One region of the Streptomyces sp. NBC_01320 genome, then DNA from elsewhere that is predicted to be linked to it. Evidence: riboswitches for the same ligand, from Rfam matches in the RefSeq annotation. Region 1 holds a riboswitch; the other holds the start of a gene.

What was found. A riboswitch is a leader RNA that binds a small molecule or an ion and turns the genes downstream of it on or off. The one in region 1 is predicted to bind cyclic di-AMP.
Region 2: another riboswitch for cyclic di-AMP. It lies ahead of OG395_RS10370 (transglycosylase SLT domain-containing protein); the one in region 1 lies ahead of OG395_RS13070 (M23 family metallopeptidase).

The regions. Positions count from the first base shown of each region.
Region 1 is NZ_CP108390.1:2,786,339-2,795,455, forward strand. Features, by position in the region: gene OG395_RS13060 (STM4011 family radical SAM protein) at 1-527, shown strand, start outside; gene OG395_RS13065 (SGNH/GDSL hydrolase family protein) at 587-1,432, opposite strand; gene OG395_RS13070 (M23 family metallopeptidase) at 1,610-2,530, opposite strand; cyclic di-AMP (ydaO/yuaA leader) riboswitch at 2,534-2,691, opposite strand; gene OG395_RS13075 (alpha-galactosidase) at 2,974-5,079, opposite strand; gene OG395_RS13080 (tyrosine-protein phosphatase) at 5,276-6,088, shown strand; gene OG395_RS13085 (DUF6126 family protein) at 6,103-6,276, opposite strand; gene OG395_RS13090 (XRE family transcriptional regulator) at 6,310-6,918, opposite strand; gene OG395_RS13095 (aspartate aminotransferase family protein) at 6,982-8,379, opposite strand; gene dxs (1-deoxy-D-xylulose-5-phosphate synthase) at 8,376-9,117, opposite strand, start outside.
Region 2 is NZ_CP108390.1:2,169,805-2,178,921, forward strand. Features, by position in the region: gene OG395_RS10365 (GMC oxidoreductase) at 1-1,168, opposite strand, end outside; gene OG395_RS10370 (transglycosylase SLT domain-containing protein) at 1,869-2,636, opposite strand; cyclic di-AMP (ydaO/yuaA leader) riboswitch at 2,639-2,826, opposite strand; gene OG395_RS10375 (DUF5996 family protein) at 3,402-4,355, shown strand; gene OG395_RS10380 (UBP-type zinc finger domain-containing protein) at 4,366-4,725, opposite strand; gene OG395_RS10385 (FUSC family protein) at 4,983-6,209, opposite strand; gene OG395_RS10390 (glycosyltransferase) at 6,384-7,547, shown strand; gene OG395_RS10395 (MarR family winged helix-turn-helix transcriptional regulator) at 7,673-8,212, opposite strand; gene OG395_RS10400 (SRPBCC family protein) at 8,312-8,947, opposite strand; gene OG395_RS10405 (xanthine dehydrogenase family protein molybdopterin-binding subunit) at 9,021-9,117, opposite strand, start outside.

The DNA of each region.
Region 1 (9,117 bases):
GCCGGGAGCTGTCCGCTCTGGATGTCCGGTACAGCGTCGGTGTCGTCGGTCTCGAGGACCATTTCGACGAGGCGCGACGGCTCCGTACCGACCTGCCCGACGAGGTCTATCTCTGGGTCAATGCCGCTGAGGGGCAGAGCTACACGGACGAGGAGGCGGACCGCTGGACGGTCCTCGACCCCCTCTTCCCGTACAGCCGACACCCGCACCGCTCGGCCGGCCTGCCGTGCCGGACCGGCGAGTCCGTCATCTCGGTGGACGGTGACGGCACGGTGCGCCGCTGCCACTTCGTCCCGGCCGAGCTGGGCAACCTGTACGACGGCAGCTACCGGAGTGCGCTCGGTCCGCGGGTCTGTCCGCTCGCCGTCTGCGACTGCCACATCGGCTATGTGCATCTGGAGACGCTGCCGCTGTACGACGTCTTCGCGGGCGGCGTCCTGGAGCGCGTACCAGCCCGACGCCCCGGCATACCGACGCCCTCGGGACGCCGGTTCCTGCCCCTGTCCCCCGTCGCCGGACAGGCCTGAAGCCCCCGGGAATCAGAAAGGGAGCGGGCCCGTCCGGCAGACGAGGCCGAAGACGGGTCCTAAAGCGGCAGGAGGTCCGGCCGCTTCGCCTCGACGTGGTCGCCGGAGGACTCGCCACGCAGCCGCCGTCCTATCCACGGCACCAGGTACTCGCGCGCCCAGTGGATGTCGTCGCGCCGGACCTCCAGCGTGCCGCGCTGTGCCTGCGGGGGCCACTCCTGGTCGGGGTCGGCCGGGACTTCGAGGCCGAGGACCTGGGCGGCGCGCAGCGCGACCCGGGTGTGCCCCTCGGGCGACAGGTGGAGCCGGTCGTCGTCCCAGGCTCGCCGGTCCTGCACGGACTTCAGCGACCACAGGTCGAGAACGGGGCAGTCGTAGCGGTCGGCGATGGAGCGCACATGGGCGGTGTACGTGGCGATCTTGCCGCGCAGACGGCGCAGTACGGGAACGCCGCGGGTGTCGAAGCCGGTGGTCACCAGGACGGTGCCGACCGAGTCGGTCAGCTCGGCGACCGCGCGCTCGAAGCGCTCGGCCACGTCGTCCGGGTCGGTGCCGGGCCGGATGATGTCATTGCCGCCCGCGCAGAAGCTCACCAGATCGGGTGCGAGCTCCTTGGCGCGCGGCACCTGCTCCTCGACGATCTGGTCGAGGAGGCGTCCGCGTACGGCGAGATTGGCGTACCGGAAGTTTCCGTGCGCGGAGCCCTCGGAGCTCGTCGCCGCATCGGTGTCCGGGAGCTGGTCCGCGAGAAATACCGCGAAACGGTCCGCCCAGCCGACGAAGGTTCCGTCCGGGCCGGGGTCTCCGACTCCCTCGGTGAAGCTGTCGCCAATCGCTGCGTACGACCCGATGGCGCCATGCCGATTGATGACGCCACGTTGAATGTTTCTCGAATCGTCTGCCACAAGCGCATATCCTGCACCGCCGAATGTGACTTACGCGACCGTAATAAGGGGTTGACGGGTGGTGAGATAGACCACCTGGTCAGGTTTTGGTAAAGGGGGAATAAGTGAAGGGGCGGTGCGCCGCCGCGCACCGCCCCTTCACCGAACCGACCGGATCAGCCGTGGATCAGACGTAGATCAGACGTAGATCCCGTGCGAGGCCAGGTAGGCGATCGGGTCGATGTCCGACCCGTACGCCGGGCCGGTGCGGATCTCGAAGTGGAGGTGCGGGCCGGTGGCGTTGCCGGTCGCGCCGGAGAGACCGACCTGCTGACCCGCGGTCACGGTCTGGCCCGCCGAGACGGAGAGCGAGGACATGTGGCCGTACTGCGAGTAGTGGCCGTCGGCGTGCTTGATGACGACCTGGTTGCCGTACGCGCCACCCCAGCCGGCGGTGACGACGGTGCCGGAGGTGATCGCCTTCACACTGGTGCCGGTGGCGACCGGGAAGTCGATACCCGTGTGGCTGCCGCTGGACCAGTTGGCGCCCGAGGCACGGTAGGCGGTGGTGTGGTTGCCCGGGACCGGGTGCACGTAGCCGGAGTTGGTGCCCTGGTCGGCCGCGGCGGACGTCTTGGCGGACTCCGAAGCCTTGGGCTGGGACGCGGACTTGTCGGCCGAGGAGGTCGACGGAGCCTTCGACGGAGCGGGGGCGGACTGCGTGTCCGCGGTCGCGGCGGAGCCGGCCGGCTTGCCGCCGAGCGTCAGCTTCATGCCCGGGAAGATCAGGCTCGGGTTCTCGCCGACGACCTCGCGGTTGTCCTGGTACAGCTTCTGCCAGCCGCCCTTGACCTGCTGCTCGGCGGCGATCTTCGACAGGTAGTCACCGGCGACGACGGAGTACGTCCGGGTCTCGACCTGCTTCTTCACGACCGGCGCGGCCTCGACGGCGACGTGCGTGGCTGCCGACTGCGCGGTGGGCGCGGCCTGCTCCGCGGCGTGGGCACCGGTGGCGCCGAGCAGCGGAAGGGCGATGACGGCCCCACCGGCGCCGACGGCGGCGACGCCACGGGCGATCGTGCTGGACTTGGTACGGCGATGCTTACCCGATGTGGGCATGAAGAATTTCCTCTCCGGCGCCTACGAGGTGAGCTGTCGGGTTCGGGCTGGAGATGCCCGGTCGCAGTTCGCGACTTCACCCCGAGCCGGCCGGATCTCTCCGGCCGGCGGCTTACCTGGTTCCCCCGCTCCTGCCACACGTGAGTGGGTGCGAATTCCGGGCGGCGGCAGGATTAGGCGGTCCGTCCGGATTGAGGGTGACCGTAGGCGAGCGAGGACGGCGGAAACAAGCCATCGATTACTCAATGGAATCCGCGAAGGGAAATCGGCGCGGAATTCCGGTCACCCTCCGTGGATTATGGATCTTGGCTTTCCGCGCGACGTCCGGAATACCCGTCCGTGGCGCCACCACACACCGTCACGGATATGATCCCGCTCACGAGTAGGGCATCATCTCCCGCAGAAGTAGGCCATGTTCCACTAAATGCCGCGATACGGACATGTCATGGGCGTCCGCCACGTCGGAGCCTCAGCACCTTCGCGTCCAGATCGCCCCGCAGCCCGGTGTGCAGACCCTGATGCAGCAGCACGGCACCGTGGTGGACCGCCCCGGTGTCCAGGTCGGTGTAGGTCGCCGCAGGGTCGAGCCCGCGCAGCCGCAGGGCCGGCGGCCGCTCCCCGTACCGCTGCGCCTCCAGCCACATCAGCACCACGGCCTCGTCGCCGTGCACGTACTGCACGGCGCTGAGCCCACCGCGCGGGGCACGCAGCCGGTACAGCGCGCCGTGCTGCACCGCGGGACGGATCTCCTTGTAGAGATCCACCCAGCTCCGCGCCTCGGCCAGCTCCTCGTCACTCCACTCGGTGAGATCCCCGCCGACCCCGAGCACCCCGGCCATCGCGCTGACGAAGCGGAAGCGCAGCGAACTGGTCCTGCTGTTGAGCTGGACATTCGGACTGTCGGTGACCCAGGCGGCCATCACCCGCGCCGGATGGATCTGCCCGAAGCCCTCCTGGATGGCGAGCCGGTCGAGCGGGTCGGTGTTGTCGGAGGTCCACACCTGGTCGGTACGGGCGAGGATCCCCAGGTCGATCCGGCCGCCGCCGCCCGAGCAGGACTCGAAGGCGACACCGGGATGGGCGGCCCGCAGCCGGTCGATCAGCGCGTAGAGCGCGTGCACATGCGCGATCCAGAGCTTCTGCGGATAGTCCTCGCCCGGCCAGCCCGCATCGGTGAAACAGCGGTTGAAGTCCCATTTCACATAGTCGATCGGGGCGCTGGAGAGCAGCGTGTCGAGCTGCTCCCACAGATGGTTCTGCACATCGGTCCGGGCCAGATTGAGCACCAGCTGATGACGGAATTCGGTCCGGGTCCGCCCGGGGAAGTGCTGCACCCAGTCGGGGTGCGCGCGATACAGATCACTGTCGGCGTTCACCATCTCCGGCTCGACCCAAATGCCGAACTGCATGCCGAGTCCGTGCACTTCGTCGGCGAGCGGCTTCAGCCCGCCGGGGAATCGCTCGGGGTTGGGGGTCCAGTCGCCGAGTCCGGCCCGGTCGCTGGTGCGCTGCCCGAACCACGCGTCGTCCACGACGAACAGCTCGACGCCCATCGCGGCGGCGCGCTCGGCGAGGGCGCGCTGCTGGTCCTCCGCGATGTCGAAGCCGGTCGCCTCCCAGGAGTTGTAGAGCACCGGCCGCAGGCTCCCGGCGTCCGGGACGACATGGGCCAGTTGCCAGGCGTGCCAGGCCCGGCTCGCCCCGCCGAACCCTTCGGCGCTCCACAGACCGGCGAACACCGGTGTGGTGTACGTCTCCCCCGGTGCGAATCGCAGGAGCCCGGAGTCGTCGTATCCGGCGCCTCCGGTGATCTGCACGAGCCCGTCGGGGAGCTGCTGCACCGCGATCCGCCACGAGCCGGACCAGCCGAGCGCGCAGCCGTACACCTCGCCGTCCTCTTCGTTGGCGGCGCCGTCCGCGTCGAGCGCGACCCATGGCAGGAACTGGTGTCCGGTGTGGCCGCGCCTGCTGGAGAGGACCTTCTCGCCGTACGTCAGCTCCGACCGTACGAGCTGTGTCTCAGCCGCCCAGCGGCCGTGGAGCTGGCTCAGCCGCCAGCTGTCGCGGGCGGGCAGCGCCCAGGCCGCCGCGTCGGCGCGCAGCAGCTCCAGCGGCGGACCGTCGGGACCGGTGTGGGTGACGGTGGCCCAGCGCTCGATGACGTCGGAGTCCTCCCGCATGCGGTAGTGCAGGGTGAGCGCGAGCCACTGCACGGAGTCGGCGAACGCGATACGGAGTTCGTCGCCGTCCACGGCGGCCCCGGCGAACACCCATTCGGTGCCACGGACTTCGGGGGTGCGTACGGAGAGAGCGGGCCGGACGAAGCGGGGGCCGCCCTCGACCGGGTACTCCTCGCGGCCGTCCAGCTGCGACTCGAAACCCCGGAAGGGCGGCTCGGGCGCGGCGGCGAGTGCCTCGGCGGCCGCGAGGGAGATCCGTGGCCCCCAGTGCAGATGCAGCAGTCGGTCCCGGTCCGTGAGGTGCAGCGCGTAGCTGCCGCTCGCCCCGGTCAGCAGCCAGGTCCGACCGCGGTCGCCCGTCTCGATCATGTCATCCCCACATTCCCACAGTTCCGCACATCATCGACCGCCGACCGACGGCCGGGCAACGCCCGTGCGAGGGGAATTCCGTGGGGAGTTCAGCAGGAAACGGCCGAGATGATTGCCCGAGGAATCAATGTCGTATCGTCGCAGGAACTGACCTCGCCGGCGAGCCGCGCCGACGCCAGACACTCCAGGAGACACCGTGACGCAGCAGGTGCCGCAGGTCCCGTCGACGGAACCCGAGCTGGCAGGTGTGCGCAACTTCCGCGATGTGGGTGGCCTGCCCACCACCGACGGCCGCCGGGTGCGGTACGGACGGCTCTTCCGCAGCGGTCACCTCGCGCACGCGACCGACGAGGACGCCGCGTTCCTCGGCGGCCTCGGGCTGCACACGATCTTCGACTTCCGCAATGCGGCGGACCACAGGCTCGACGGCCTGGACGTGGACCTGCCGGGCGTACGCAATGTGAACATTCCGCTCTCCGACCCGGCCGACGGCGCCGAATTCTGGCAGATGGTCCGCGACGGCGACATCGAGCAGCTGCGCTCGATCCTTGCCGACGGCAAGGGAGCCGCGCGGATGACTGCCTCGTACAAGTCGATCATCAGGGACCGTACCGCCGAGCACAGCCGGGTGCTGCACGCCCTGGCCGAGGACAGCGTTCCCGCGCTGATGCACTGCGCGGCCGGCAAGGACCGTGCCGGTCTCTCGATCGCGGTTTCGCTGCTGGCGGTCGGCGTCGAGCGCGAGGCCATCGAGGCCGACTACCTGAAGTCCAACGATCCGCACCGCCGGTACAAGGTCCGGCGCACCGACACCTCGGCGACCGGGATGTCGCCCGAGGTGATGGAGCTGCTCAGCCCACTCTTCGACGCCCGCGCCGAGTACCTCGCCCAGGCCTTCAGCACCATCGAGGAGACCTGGGGCAGCACGGACCGCTATCTCGCCGAGGGCCTGAAGCTGACTCCGGAGATCCTGGAGCGGCTGCGCGGACGACTCCTCGACGAGGCGTAGCCGGACCGCGTAGGTCAGCCCTTTCCGGCGACCGCGAAGAGCAGGTAGAGGAAGGCCGCGAAGATGTGTCCCGCGATGAGATAGGCGAACAGCCTGATCACCACGCCGCGCGGAAACTTCCGCTCCTGCGCCTCGTAGTTCTTCCGGGACCTCGGGGTGAGCGGATCGAAGTGCTCTGAATCGGACATGACAGTCCTCTCTGGTGACCGGGCGGGCCGGTCTCAGCGACGGTGGATACCGCTGCCGAGGCACAGCTCGGCGGCGGGGCTCTGCAACAGGGTGTGGACGAAGAGCAGCTCGGATCCGTCTCGGTCCACGGCGGCGATCCGGTGCGGGGTGAGCGAGTCGAAGTGAGCACTGTCGCCCGGGTCGAGATCGTGCACGGTGTCGCCGAGGCTCACCCGCAGCCGCCCGGCAAGGACGTACAACCACTCCTCGCCGGGATGGACCCGCACGAGATCGCCCTGGGTCCCGTACGGGACCCGGACGCGCAGGGCCTGCATGGCCCGGCCGGACCCGCCGGCCTGCCGGTACATCCAGCCGTCGGCCTCGGCCCCCTCAAACCGCCCACCGCGGACGATCGCGTCACGTTCGGGGGCGATCTCGCCGAGCAGCTCGGAGACCGTCGTACCGTAGATCCTGGCAAGCCCGAGGAGCATGGGCAGCGACGGCTGCCTCCGGCCCGTTTCGAGCCGGGACAGATGGGCCGGGGAGAGCCCGGCGTGCTGGGCGGCGGCCTCCAGGGTCAGACCACGGCGGCGGCGCAGATCGCGCAGGCGTGGCGCGACCCCGGGCAGCTCGTCGGCCACCCCTCCATCGGGAGAGTTCATATACCCATTGGGCCAGGATCATGCCTCAGAGGCAAATGTTTTGCCTCTGAGGCAAACCCGCGCTCAGCGGCCGGCGACGGCCTGTTTGACCAGCGTTTTTCCGAAGTCCCACATCAGCCCCCCGCCGCTGTGTGCGTCATCCATCACCGCTGTGAACGCGGTCACGAACCGGTCCACCTCCGGCTCCCCGATGACCAGGGGCGGAATCAGCTTGATCACTTCCAGATGGTCGCCGGAGACCTGGGTGAGGATCCGGTGTTTCTGCAGGAGCGGCACGACGACCATCTGCGCGAAGAGACCCTTGCGGGCCGCCTGCAGCATGGTCCAGCGGCTGCGCAGCTTCAACGAGCTCGGCCGGCCGAACTCGATTCCGATCATCAGCCCGCGGCCACGGATCTCGTGCAGCAGTTCGTAGCGCCCGGTGAGCGCGGCGAGGCGCTCGCGCAGCAGATCACCGGTGCGGCGGGCGTTCGCGACGGTCGCCTCGTCTTCCATCACGGCCAGGACCGCGAGCCCCGCCGCCATCGCCTGGGCATTGGAGCCGAAGCTCGCCGAGTGGACCAGAACCCGGTCCATCGACGAATAGACGCGTCTGAAGATCCAGTCCTTCCCGAGGGTCGCCCCGACCGGCACATAGCCGCCGGAGAGCGCCTTGGCGACACAGACCAGGTCGGGTTCGACGCCTTCCTCGTGCTGGTACGCGTAGAAGTCGCCGGTCCTGCCGAGACCGGTCTGCACCTCGTCGGCGATGAGCAGCGCCTTGTGCCGTTGCAGCAGCTCCTGTGCGGCGCGCAGGTAGCCGGGCGGCGCCTCGTGGACGCCCTTCCCCTGGATCGGCTCGACGACGAGCGCCGCCACATCACCCCGTCTCAGTTCGCGCCGCAGTGCGTCGAGGTCGCCGAGCTCGACGGCGGTGTCGGGGAGCAGCGGTGCGAAGCCGTCCCGGAAGCCCGATTCCCCGTTGACCGAGAGCGAGCCGGCGGTCAGGCCGTGGAAGGCGTGGGTGCAGTAGAGAATGCGGGGTTTCCCGGTGGCGTACCGGGCGAACTTCAGCGCGGTCTCGACGGCTTCCGTACCGCTGTTGCCGAAGAAGACCCGATCCAGATGCGGACTGTGCGTGAGCAGCTTCTCGGCCAGCAGTCCGGGCAGCGGCTGGCAGTCGAAGCGGGTGAGGTCCGCGAGCGAGGCGTCCATGACGTCGTGGAGTGCCTTGCGGACGACCGGGTGGTGGCGGCCCAGACCCATCACCCCGAAGCCGGCGAGCATGTCGAGGTAGTCGTTGCCGTCCGCGTCCCAGAAGTGGGCGCCCTCGGCCCGCTCGTACACCCTGTCGAAGCCGATGGTGTGCAGCATCCGCGGGAGCTGGTGGTTGAGGTATTTCGCGTGCAGCTCGTATCGCTCGGCCCCGCGTTCCGCGAGGAGCTGCGCCAGATCGAAGCCCTTGGGCCCGTCGTCCTTCATTCCCCGCTCTCCTCAATCCCCCGGACCGCTTCCTTGGCGGCCAGCGCGCCACTGATCCGGCCGGCGATCTCGACCGGAGTGAGCCCGATGTCGGCCAGCACCTCCGCACGCTTGCCGTGCGCGAGGAACTGCTCGGGGATACCGAAGGTCCGCAGCGGCACGTCGACACCGGCGTCGCGCAACGCCTGCCCGACCGCCGAACCGACGCCTCCCGCCCGGCTGTTGTCCTCGACGACGGCGACCATCCGGTGGCGTGCGGCAAGCGGGGCGAGCTGCTCGTCGACCGGCTTCACCCAGCGCGGGTCGACGACCGTGCAACGGATGCCGCCGCCCGAGAGCAGGTCGGCGGCCTGCAGGCAGACGGAGGCGAGCACACCGACCGCCACGATGAGGACGTGGGGGTCGTCGGCGCGGTGCAGTACGTCCATGGAACCGACGCGGCCTGTCGCCGGTACCGACTCCCCCACCGATTCCTTGGGGAAACGCAGCACGGTCGGTGCGTCGTCGACGGCAACGGCCTCGCGCAGCTCCTCCCGGAGCCGTTCCGCGTCACGCGGGGCGGCGATCCGCAGCCCGGGCACGACCTGGAGCACGGACATGTCCCACATGCCGTTGTGCGAGGCGCCGTCGGGGCCGGTGACCCCGGCCCGGTCGAGGACGAACGTCACCCCGCACCGGTGCAGGGCGACGTCCATCAGCAGCTGGTCGAAGGCGCGGTTGAGGAAGGTGGCGTAGACG
Region 2 (9,117 bases), 620 kb from region 1:
CCGTGGGAATGGACGCCTGAAGGCTGCCGGTCGGGTCCCACAGATGATTGGCCCGGCCGCACATGACGTTGCCGTTGTCGCCCCACCCTTTGCCGATCTCGTTGTTCAGGCCGGGGAGCGCGCCGGTGGCCTTCAGCTTGACCAGCAGCTTGCTGGTGCCCACGCTGCCGGCCGCGAAGAACACCCGGTCGGCGGTCACCGTCTTGGTGGCCGTGGTGACACCGCCGGTGTCGATCTGGTCGATGACGACCGTGTAGCCGCCACCTGCCGCCGGGGCGACCGAAGTGACCTTGTGCAGCGGCGAGATGGCGACCCTGCCGGTGGCTCTGATCCGGTCGATGTACGTCTTCTGCAGCGATTTCTTGCCGTAGTTGTTGCCGTAGAGGATCTCGCCGGCCAGCGCCGACCTGGAGACGGTTCCGGCCTCTTCCTGCCTCATGTAGTCCCAGTCGTACACGGTGGGCACGAAGACGAACGGGAAGCCGGCACGTTCGGCCTGCTTACGGCCGACCCGGGCGTACTGGTAGCACGCGGCGGTGTCGAACCAGGCCGGATCGATGGTGCTGGCCCCGAGCGCCGCATTGGCGCGCGGGTAGTAGATGCCGTACATCTCGTCGGCGTCCACCGACGGGAGGACGGCTCCGAAGTTCTCGCGCTTGGGGGTGACCGCCATCCCGCCGTTGACCAGCGAGCCGCCACCGACACCGCGGCCCTGGTAGACGGTGATCCCGCTGAACTCCTCGGCGTCGAGGATCCCTGTGCTGCGGGTGACGTTCTTGTCGATGGGGAAGCCGAGGAAGTTGCTGAGGGGTTGCTTCGTCCTGGTGCGGAGCCAGTACGACCGACTGTCCGGGGATGTCGTGTTGGCGAAGATCTTGCCGTCCGGGCCGGGGGTGTCCCAGGCCATGCCCATTTCGATCATGTGCACGTCGACGCCTGCCTGGGCGAGACGCAGTGCGGCGACGGAGCCGCCGTATCCGGACCCGATCACCAGGGCCGGGACATGGGCCCCGGAGCCGATCGGAGCGGCCGCGGAGCCGACCCCGGCCTGGGCCGGGGTGGTGTGACCCGCGAGGGCCGCGACTCCTAAAATAGAACCAGTTCCCGTGATGAATCTTCGACGTGAAACGCCCTTGGGGCCTGCATCATGCATGGTGGAGTCACTCATGTGACACGCCTCACTCTCTTCAGAGTGAAACTGGTTCTACTGCTGTTTGCGTGTCAAGTCACTACATACCTGCGGGTAATATGCACCCGATCGAGGCGCCCGGACACGCAACGTCACGCATCAGGCGGGCCGGCCCCGGTGGCGCTCGGTCCTCCTCGGCGAACGCGCGCCTGCGCGAGCAGAGCGGTGCGGTAATCCCGGTGCCTCTTCGACAAGCGGTCTCGTCGCCCGTCTGGACGACGAGCCGGCCGGGTGGTGCGCGATCGAGCCCCGCACGCCCTACCCCCGCCTTTTCCCGCCCGCGCCTCCTGGACCGGACGGCAGGAGGACAGGACCGGCGACAGCGCCTGGGCAGTGACCTGCTCCGTCACTCGCAAGGGCTTCCGCCTGATCGGCATCACGTACGCGCCCGCACGCGCCACGGTCGATTTCGCGCGTGATCGCGGAGCTCGCGCGGTCGAGGCCCAACCGATGATCACACGGCCGGCAGTGCGCATCCCCTGGGGGCGAGCTCCATGTCGGCAGCCGTGACGTTTTTCGCCGACGCAGGGTTCGCCGAGGTCAGCAGGCCCACACTCAGGCGGGCCGTCATGCGGATCGACTTCTGAATCGTCTCCCGTGCGCGACACCGACGGGAACGGGTGGCGAAGCCCCATCGGACCTTCGCCACCCGTCATTCCCGAATCAACGCAACCGGGGGTCAGTAGGCCCCGAACACGTTGTCGATCGAGCCGTACTTGGCGGCGGCGTAGTTGCACGCGGCCGTGATGTTGGCGACCGGGTCGTAGGGGTCCATCGACGTACCGGGCACGTGGTAGGCCCGGAAGGTGGGGTCGATGACCTGCAGGAGACCCTTGGACGGCGTGCCCTTGGCTGCGTTCGAGTCCCAGTTGTTGATGGCCCGGGGGTTGCCCGAGGACTCGCGCATGATGTTGCGGTGGATCCCGTCGTAGCTGCCGGGGATACCGTGCTTGGCCATGACGGCCAGCGATTCCTTGATCCAGCCGTCGAGGTCGTTCGTGTACGTCGCGGGCTTGGGGGTGACAGCAGCGGCGGTGCTCGCAGCCGTCGTGGACTCGACAGCCGCGGGCGCGGCCTCGGCGCCGATGGTGAGCTTCTGGCCCGGGTGAATCACGCCGGGGTCGGCTCCGATGACCGCTCGATTGTCCTTGTACAGCTGCTGCCAACCGCCGCTCACGGACTGGCTCAGGGCGATCTTGTAAAGGGTGTCACCGGCTATCACGGAATAGGTGGAGGGCGTAGCCGCCCGCACGGCAGTCGACTTGGCGGGGGCGGCAGCGGGCGCCACCGTCTTGGCGGCGGCGGTGACAGGCTGCGCCGGAGCTGCCGAGGCAACGGTCGCCCCGATCATCGGAAGAGCCAGAGCGGCTCCGCCCGTGCTCACGGCAATGATTCCGCGAGTCAGCGAACCGGACTTACGACGACGGTGGTTACCCATTGCGGGCATGGCGCATTCCTCTCCGTCGCCTACGAGGTGAGCTGTCGGGTTGAGGCTGGAGTTGCCTGGCCGTATGGGAATACGACTTCACCCCTAGCCGTTCCGGATACCGGATCGGCGGCTTGCCTGGGTCCCCCGCTCCTGCCGTACATGAGTGGTCGGGTTCCCGGACGGCGGCAGGATTCGGCGTTCCATCCGGATTGACGGTGACCGTAGGCGAGAAACTCCGACCTGAACAAGCCCCCATTTCTCGATCACAATTCATTTACAAGATCGAGTCATGGAATTTCCCCCAATCCACCCCTGCCCACGAAGCCAATTTTCTTGGCGCAGCAGGGAACCGGGCGGCACGCCGCTGCGTCCGCGCGCCCGAAAGGTGACTCTCACCACTCAGTCCGAAAAGGGCGATTTGCCCGGCGCGTAAAGCCTCGACTCGTGAGGGTTGCGCATGCATCAGACAGTCGAGCAGCTTCCCCTAATCGCCAAAATTGCGACATTAGGCAGATATTGGCGTCGGCGGGCAGGCCCTCCGGCCTCCGGCTCGTCGGGAAGGGCGTCCCCGGGGAGACGGAAGGGAGCAGCCGCGCGTCACGCGTCTGCTCCGACTGCGGCGCACGAGTGGCCGCCCACCCCGGCCAGGTCGCGCAGGTTCACGCGAACGACACCAGGGCGGTCGCACGAGGTGCCGTACGCCTTCGGCATGGCCATGATGGTGCGGAAGAACGCCCTGCCCGCCCACCGGGACCGTCCGGCAGCACGAAAGAAGTGATGGCGATGGAGCTGTTCCCGCCCATGCCGCTCGCCGAGTGGCGTGACACCAAAGAGACGCTCCACCGCTTCGCGCAGGTCGTCGGAAAGATCCGCCTCGCGGCCAGTGTCCGGCGCAATCACTGGTGGAACGTTCCGTTTCACCTCACTGGCCGCGGTATCACCACCCGCCCCATGGGGCAGATCGACGGCAACCCGATTTTCACGGTGGACTTCGACTTCGTCGACCATCGCCTCGTCATCACAAGACTGGACGGCGTGACGGTCTCGTTCCCGCTTTCGGGCCAGTCCGTGGCGTCCTTCCACGAGAAGGTCATGGCCGCCCTGGAAGCGCTGGGTATCGAGGTGGATATCAACGTGCCCAAGCCATTCGATCTGCCTGACGCCGACCGGCCGTTCGCCGAGGACACTCAGCACGCGGCATACGATCCCGAACACGCCAACCGGTATTGGCAGGTTCTCAGTCAAGTGGCGCTGGTACTGGAGGAATTCGCGGCGCGGTTTTCGGGGAAAGTCAGTCCCGTGCACCATTTCTGGCACACCTTCGATATCGCCCACACCCGCTTTTCGGAGCGTCAGATCGACCAGCCCCAGCGGATCGACCCGGTGACGCGGGAGGCCTACTCCCGGGAAGTGATCAGCTTCGGTTTCTGGTTCGGTGACGACAAGTTCGCCGCGCCCGCGTTCTACTCGTACACCGCTCCCGAACCGGCGCGGCTGGCGGAGGAACCGCTCACTCCGGTGTCGGCGCAATGGGTGGATCGTGGCGGCAGCCACCTGGCGGTGCTGCCGTACGACGCGGCCCGCACCGAGAGCGATCCCCGTGCGGCCGTACTCGCCTTCTACGAAAGCGCCTATCAGGCCGGAGCGGGGCGCGCCGGCTGGGACATCGACCGTCTCGCCTGTCCCGGCGGGATGACCGATCCGTGTCTGAGGACCCGTATGTCCGCCGGTGGATGAGGAGCGCGGTTCAGTGCAGCTGCCGCTCCCAGTCCGCGGGGACCTTGCCCTGGGGACCCGGGGTCGGCTGGTCGACCGGGTGCGAGGTGGGCGGCAGCAGCTCCAATCCCTCGTAATATTCCTCGGTCTCGATGTTCCAGAGCCAGTTCTCCCCCGGCTCGAAGCTGGCCAGGAAGGGATGTCCTGCCTCGCGTGCGTGCTTCGTACCGTGCTGCGAGGGGGAGGAATCGCAGCAGCCGATGTGGCCGCACGCGGCGCAGCGGCGCAGGTGCATCCACCATCCCGGTCCGTCGCCCGCCAAGCAGTCCGCACATCCCGCCCCGCTGGGAGCTGCGGCGAGATCGATGCCTGGGATCTGGTCAGGTGCCATGTGACGTGCCTCCGTGGTCAGGCGCGAGACCGCGGACCCTGCGGGTCTCGGCCCCGGCGCTCTGAGGCTTCCGGTTCCCCTCCTGCATCGTAAGGCCGGGCTGCCGGCTCCGCCTGCGTCGAACAGCCGTGCCGGACTCCGGGCGCCGCTCGACGGTGTGAAGTACCCACCCTGTAGGGGGCGTTCGCGTGTGTGGGCGCCGGCAGGACCAGGGCATTCGGGCGTCGCGGGGCGCGTGGTCTCCTGTCGGCTCGCCCTCACGCCCCCGGGACTGTCGGCTGCGCGGCCCGGTGGCTGCCGAGCCGCCGCCGCAGTGCGGCGAGCCGGGGATGGCGTTCGTGCAGTTCATCGGAGTGGCGGTCGAGTTCCTCGCCGAGGCGTTCGGCGCGCTTGTCGATGTCCAGCTCATCCAGAATGCGGTCGACCTCGGCGAGCAGCGCACCGTGCAGTTGCCACTGTCGGGGGTGCTCCTGGACGTCCTCGAGCAGGAGGTCGGCCACCACGTCCCGAGTGGCGCGGCTGGCGGCCAGTGCGGCGGCAAGTCGCGACTCCGCCTCCTCGGCATTGGCGGACACCGGGGTGGTGATCAGCGTGGAGAAGCTCTCGATGGCGTCGGCCATCTGCGCGAAGAGTTCCCGGAGCGAGGCGGCCACGTCCTCCGGGAACATGGTTTCCTCGGTCCGGGCTTTGGCCAGGTCCGTCAGCGTGCGGGCCAGCACGCGGAGCACAACGGCACAGATCTCCAGTGTGTCGAGTCCGGTACGCAGGACGATGCGGTACAGAAGACCCTGCCGGATCCGGGGGTTGAGCAGGAGGCTCTCCTCGGCCTGCCGCAGCGAGGCGTCGACGGCCACGATGTCGTGGTCGAGTCTGCGGGCGTCGTGCAGTCTCGCCGCCGCCTGCGCGACGGAGATGTGGCCACCGACCTCCTCGCCCATGGCCCGGAACGTCCGTCCCATCTCCCGTGCCAGTTCGTCGATGGACACGCCTGCGTTCTGCACCCATACGGGCGGTGCGAGCAGGTTGAACAACAGGCCGACGCCCGCACCGATCAGGGTCTCCAGAACGCGGTCCCACGCGGTGGCGGCGACCTGGGAGACGCCGAGGACGAGCATCGCGCTGATGGCGACTTCCGGCACGAACTCGTCCACCCGCACCATCCGGCCGATGATCAGCGAGCTGAAGATCGTCAGACCCAGGCTCCACCAGCTCAGACCCACCAGGGCGCTGAAGCCGATGGCGATGAGCACCCCGACGACGACGGAGTTGACGCGACGGATGCCCGTGGTGAGTGTCGCGTACAGGGTGACCTGGACGACGAGGAGCGCGGTCAGCGGAGCCGTCAGCGGCGCGGGCTGCGGAAGGGTCCACACCGCGACGACATACGCGATGACCGCGGCCGCCGTCGAGCGCAGGGTCTGCGCCGCGACAGGCTCGGTGGTCTGCCGTACGAGCTTGATCACAGGTGCGGAGATTTCAGGCATTTCACTCTCCTTCCCTCGTACGACTGCTTGCAGCACCACGAATCCACCGGACGGGTTGCGCGTGGGCCCTGTCGATGGGTGAGAGGAGCTCGCAAGGCGCGACGGCGGCGGAGTGCCGGAAGTCGGCGCAATGCAGTCCTGTGGGTGTGGGGCTCCGATCCCTAGGGTCGTGCCATGCGTGTACTTTTCGCCTCGACCAGCGGATCGGGCCACTTCAACCCCCTTGTCCCGTTCATCGACGCCTGCGCGGCGCGTGGGGACGATGTCCTCGTCGTCGCACCGCCCAAGCTCGAACGTTTACTGGCGACCCGGGAACAGCCCTACCGCATCGGCGGGGAGCCGCCGGAGGCCGAGCTCGTGCCGCTGATGATGCGGGTGTTGGGGCTGCCTGCGGACGAGGGCGTGTCCCTGATGACCAGGGAGGTGTTCGGCAGGCTGTGCACCACCGCCATGCTGCCGACGCTGGAGGAGCTCTGCCGGGAGTGGCGGCCGGATCTGGTCCTGCACGAGATGTACGAGCTCGCGTCGGTGGTGGCAGCCGAGCGCCACGGTGTCCCGCATGCCCAGGTCGCCGTTTCTGCCGCGGAGTTCGCCGAGTCCACCGACGAACTGCTCTGCCCGGTACTCGATTCGTACGGTGCGGGCATCGGGGAACGGCTCCGGGCCTCCCCCTATCTGACCCGGCTCCCCGCGTCCCTGGACCCCTCGCCGTACGCGGTGACCCGGCGCTACCACCAGCCACCCGCCCCGGACGCTCTGCTGGACCGGTGGCACGGCAGCGAAGAACCGCTCGTCTACGTCACGCTCGGCACCGAGGTGGGCGGCATGCCGAACGCCTCCGCCCTGTACCGGACGGTGCTGGCGTCCGTGAGCGAGCTACCGGCGCGCGTCCTGCTGACCACGGGCCCCCTCACCGAAGTATCGGATTTCGGAGCGATCCCCCGCAATGTCCATGTGGAGAAGTGGGTCCCCCAGGCCGACGTACTGGGCAGCGCCTCCCTCGTGCTCTGCCACGGCGGTTCGGGCACGGTCTACGGCGCCCTCGCCGCCGGTGTCCCGCTGGTCTGCGTGCCCCTGTTCGCCGACCAGCCGATGAACGCGGGGCTGGTCACCGGAGCGGGCGCAGGTCTGACCGTCACGGCGGACGGACCGGGGCAGGAGACGGCCGGGTTCGGCCCGGACGGTGTCGCCCGCCTGCGGTCGGCCGTCGAACGGGTACTCAAGGAACCGTCGTACCGGGCGAGTGCCGAGCGCCTGGCGGCCGAGATGTGTGCCACGCCGACAGCCGGCGAACTGCTCGGCAGTCTCGGGGCCGTTCCGGCGCCCGGTCTTCGCTGAGACCGGGGCAGGGCACGCGTGGCGGTCAGTGCCGGAACCAGGAACACCGGTGCCTGGCCTGCGGCGCGACCGGTCCGGCGTCGGCGACGTACCAGGGAGCACCACGACGATTCGGGACACGCCCTCTACTGCGCGGCGCCGGGCGGCTCCTCGTCGGATTCGAGGATCGAGTCCTCCAGCCTGCGCAGCAGCCGCGCGAGCTGGCGGCGTTCGGACGGCGACAGCCCTGCGAGCATCCGGCGTTCGTTGTCGAGATGCTCCGCGAACACGGTGTCCACCGTCGTGAGGCCCTTGTCCGTGAGACGCGAGTACACGACCCTGCGGTCGTCGGCATCCCGTTCACGGACGATCAGGCCGTCCTTCTCCAGACGGTCGATCCGCAGGGTGACCCCTGCCGACGACACCAGTCCGGAGTCGGCGAGCTGGCCCGCCGTCAGCCGGAACGGCTTCCCCGACCGCCGCAGGGCGGTCAGCACGTCGAATCCCGCCACGGACAGACCGTGCCGCTCGATCGACGTGGTGAGCCTGGTGCTGTAGCGCAGGAACGAGCGGTGGAGCCGCGCGAGGACCTCCAGCGGACTGGTGTCCAGCTCCGGCCGTTCGCGCGCCCAGTCCTCGATCACCTTTGCCACGGCGTCCCGGTCCCCCGGCCTCGATCCAGCCATCCTCAACCCCTCGCACGGCTCCCGCAGACTTCTCACGGCCCTGAGAATCTTACCGCTGAGGGGAAGAGTCGGGACCGGGGGTGCCTGCGCCGTAGGGCTTCACCTGCGGGAACGCCGCCTCAGCACCTGGAGCACCACCACCGCGAACAGCACGGCCGCCGTGGGCGCCGCAGCCTTCCTGAGCAGCACGGGCAGCGCCGCGGCACCGAGGTCGATGGCCTCCGGCTCGGGCGCGACCCGGCCCCGGAGCGTTTTCGTCGTGCCCGCCGTGGACACCGCAGACGCAGCCGGTCCGGCGTCCCGCAGCAGCTCTTCGAGGCGGGTGGCGAACTGCTGAACGATGCGGTCGCCGACCTCGGTCATGATGCCCCGGCCGAACTGCGCCGGACGGCCGGTGATGTCGAGGTCCGTGCGTACGCGCACCCGGGTGCCGGCCGGGTCGACGGTCAGCGTCGCGGTGACGGCGGCCGACGCGGTGCCTGCGCCGCGGGTCTCGCTCCCGCTGAGGTCGAGTTTCATCGAGCGGGCGGCATCGTCGCGGGTGACGGTGCCCTCGCCGCGGTAACTCATCTGCACCGCACCGATCTTGACCTTGACGCGGCCGGTGAACGAGTCGGCGTCGAGGGTGTCCAGCACGGCGCCGGGCATGCAGGGCGCGACCCGGTCGAGGTCGTGGAAGAGCTTCCAGGCGTCGTCAGGGTCCGCCGGAACGGTAAAGGTGTGGTCGAGCTGCATGGTTGTCCAATCGGGGAGTCGTCCGGCCCGGGGCCGGACGTGGATGCGGAGTCGGTTTCAGGTGGGGCCGGACTCAGGTGCGGGCTGCCGTACGGATGAGCGCGCGCACCCGGCTCGGAGAGAGGGGGCCACGGCGTACGACCACGTCGAAGGGGCGCAGCGCGTCCTCG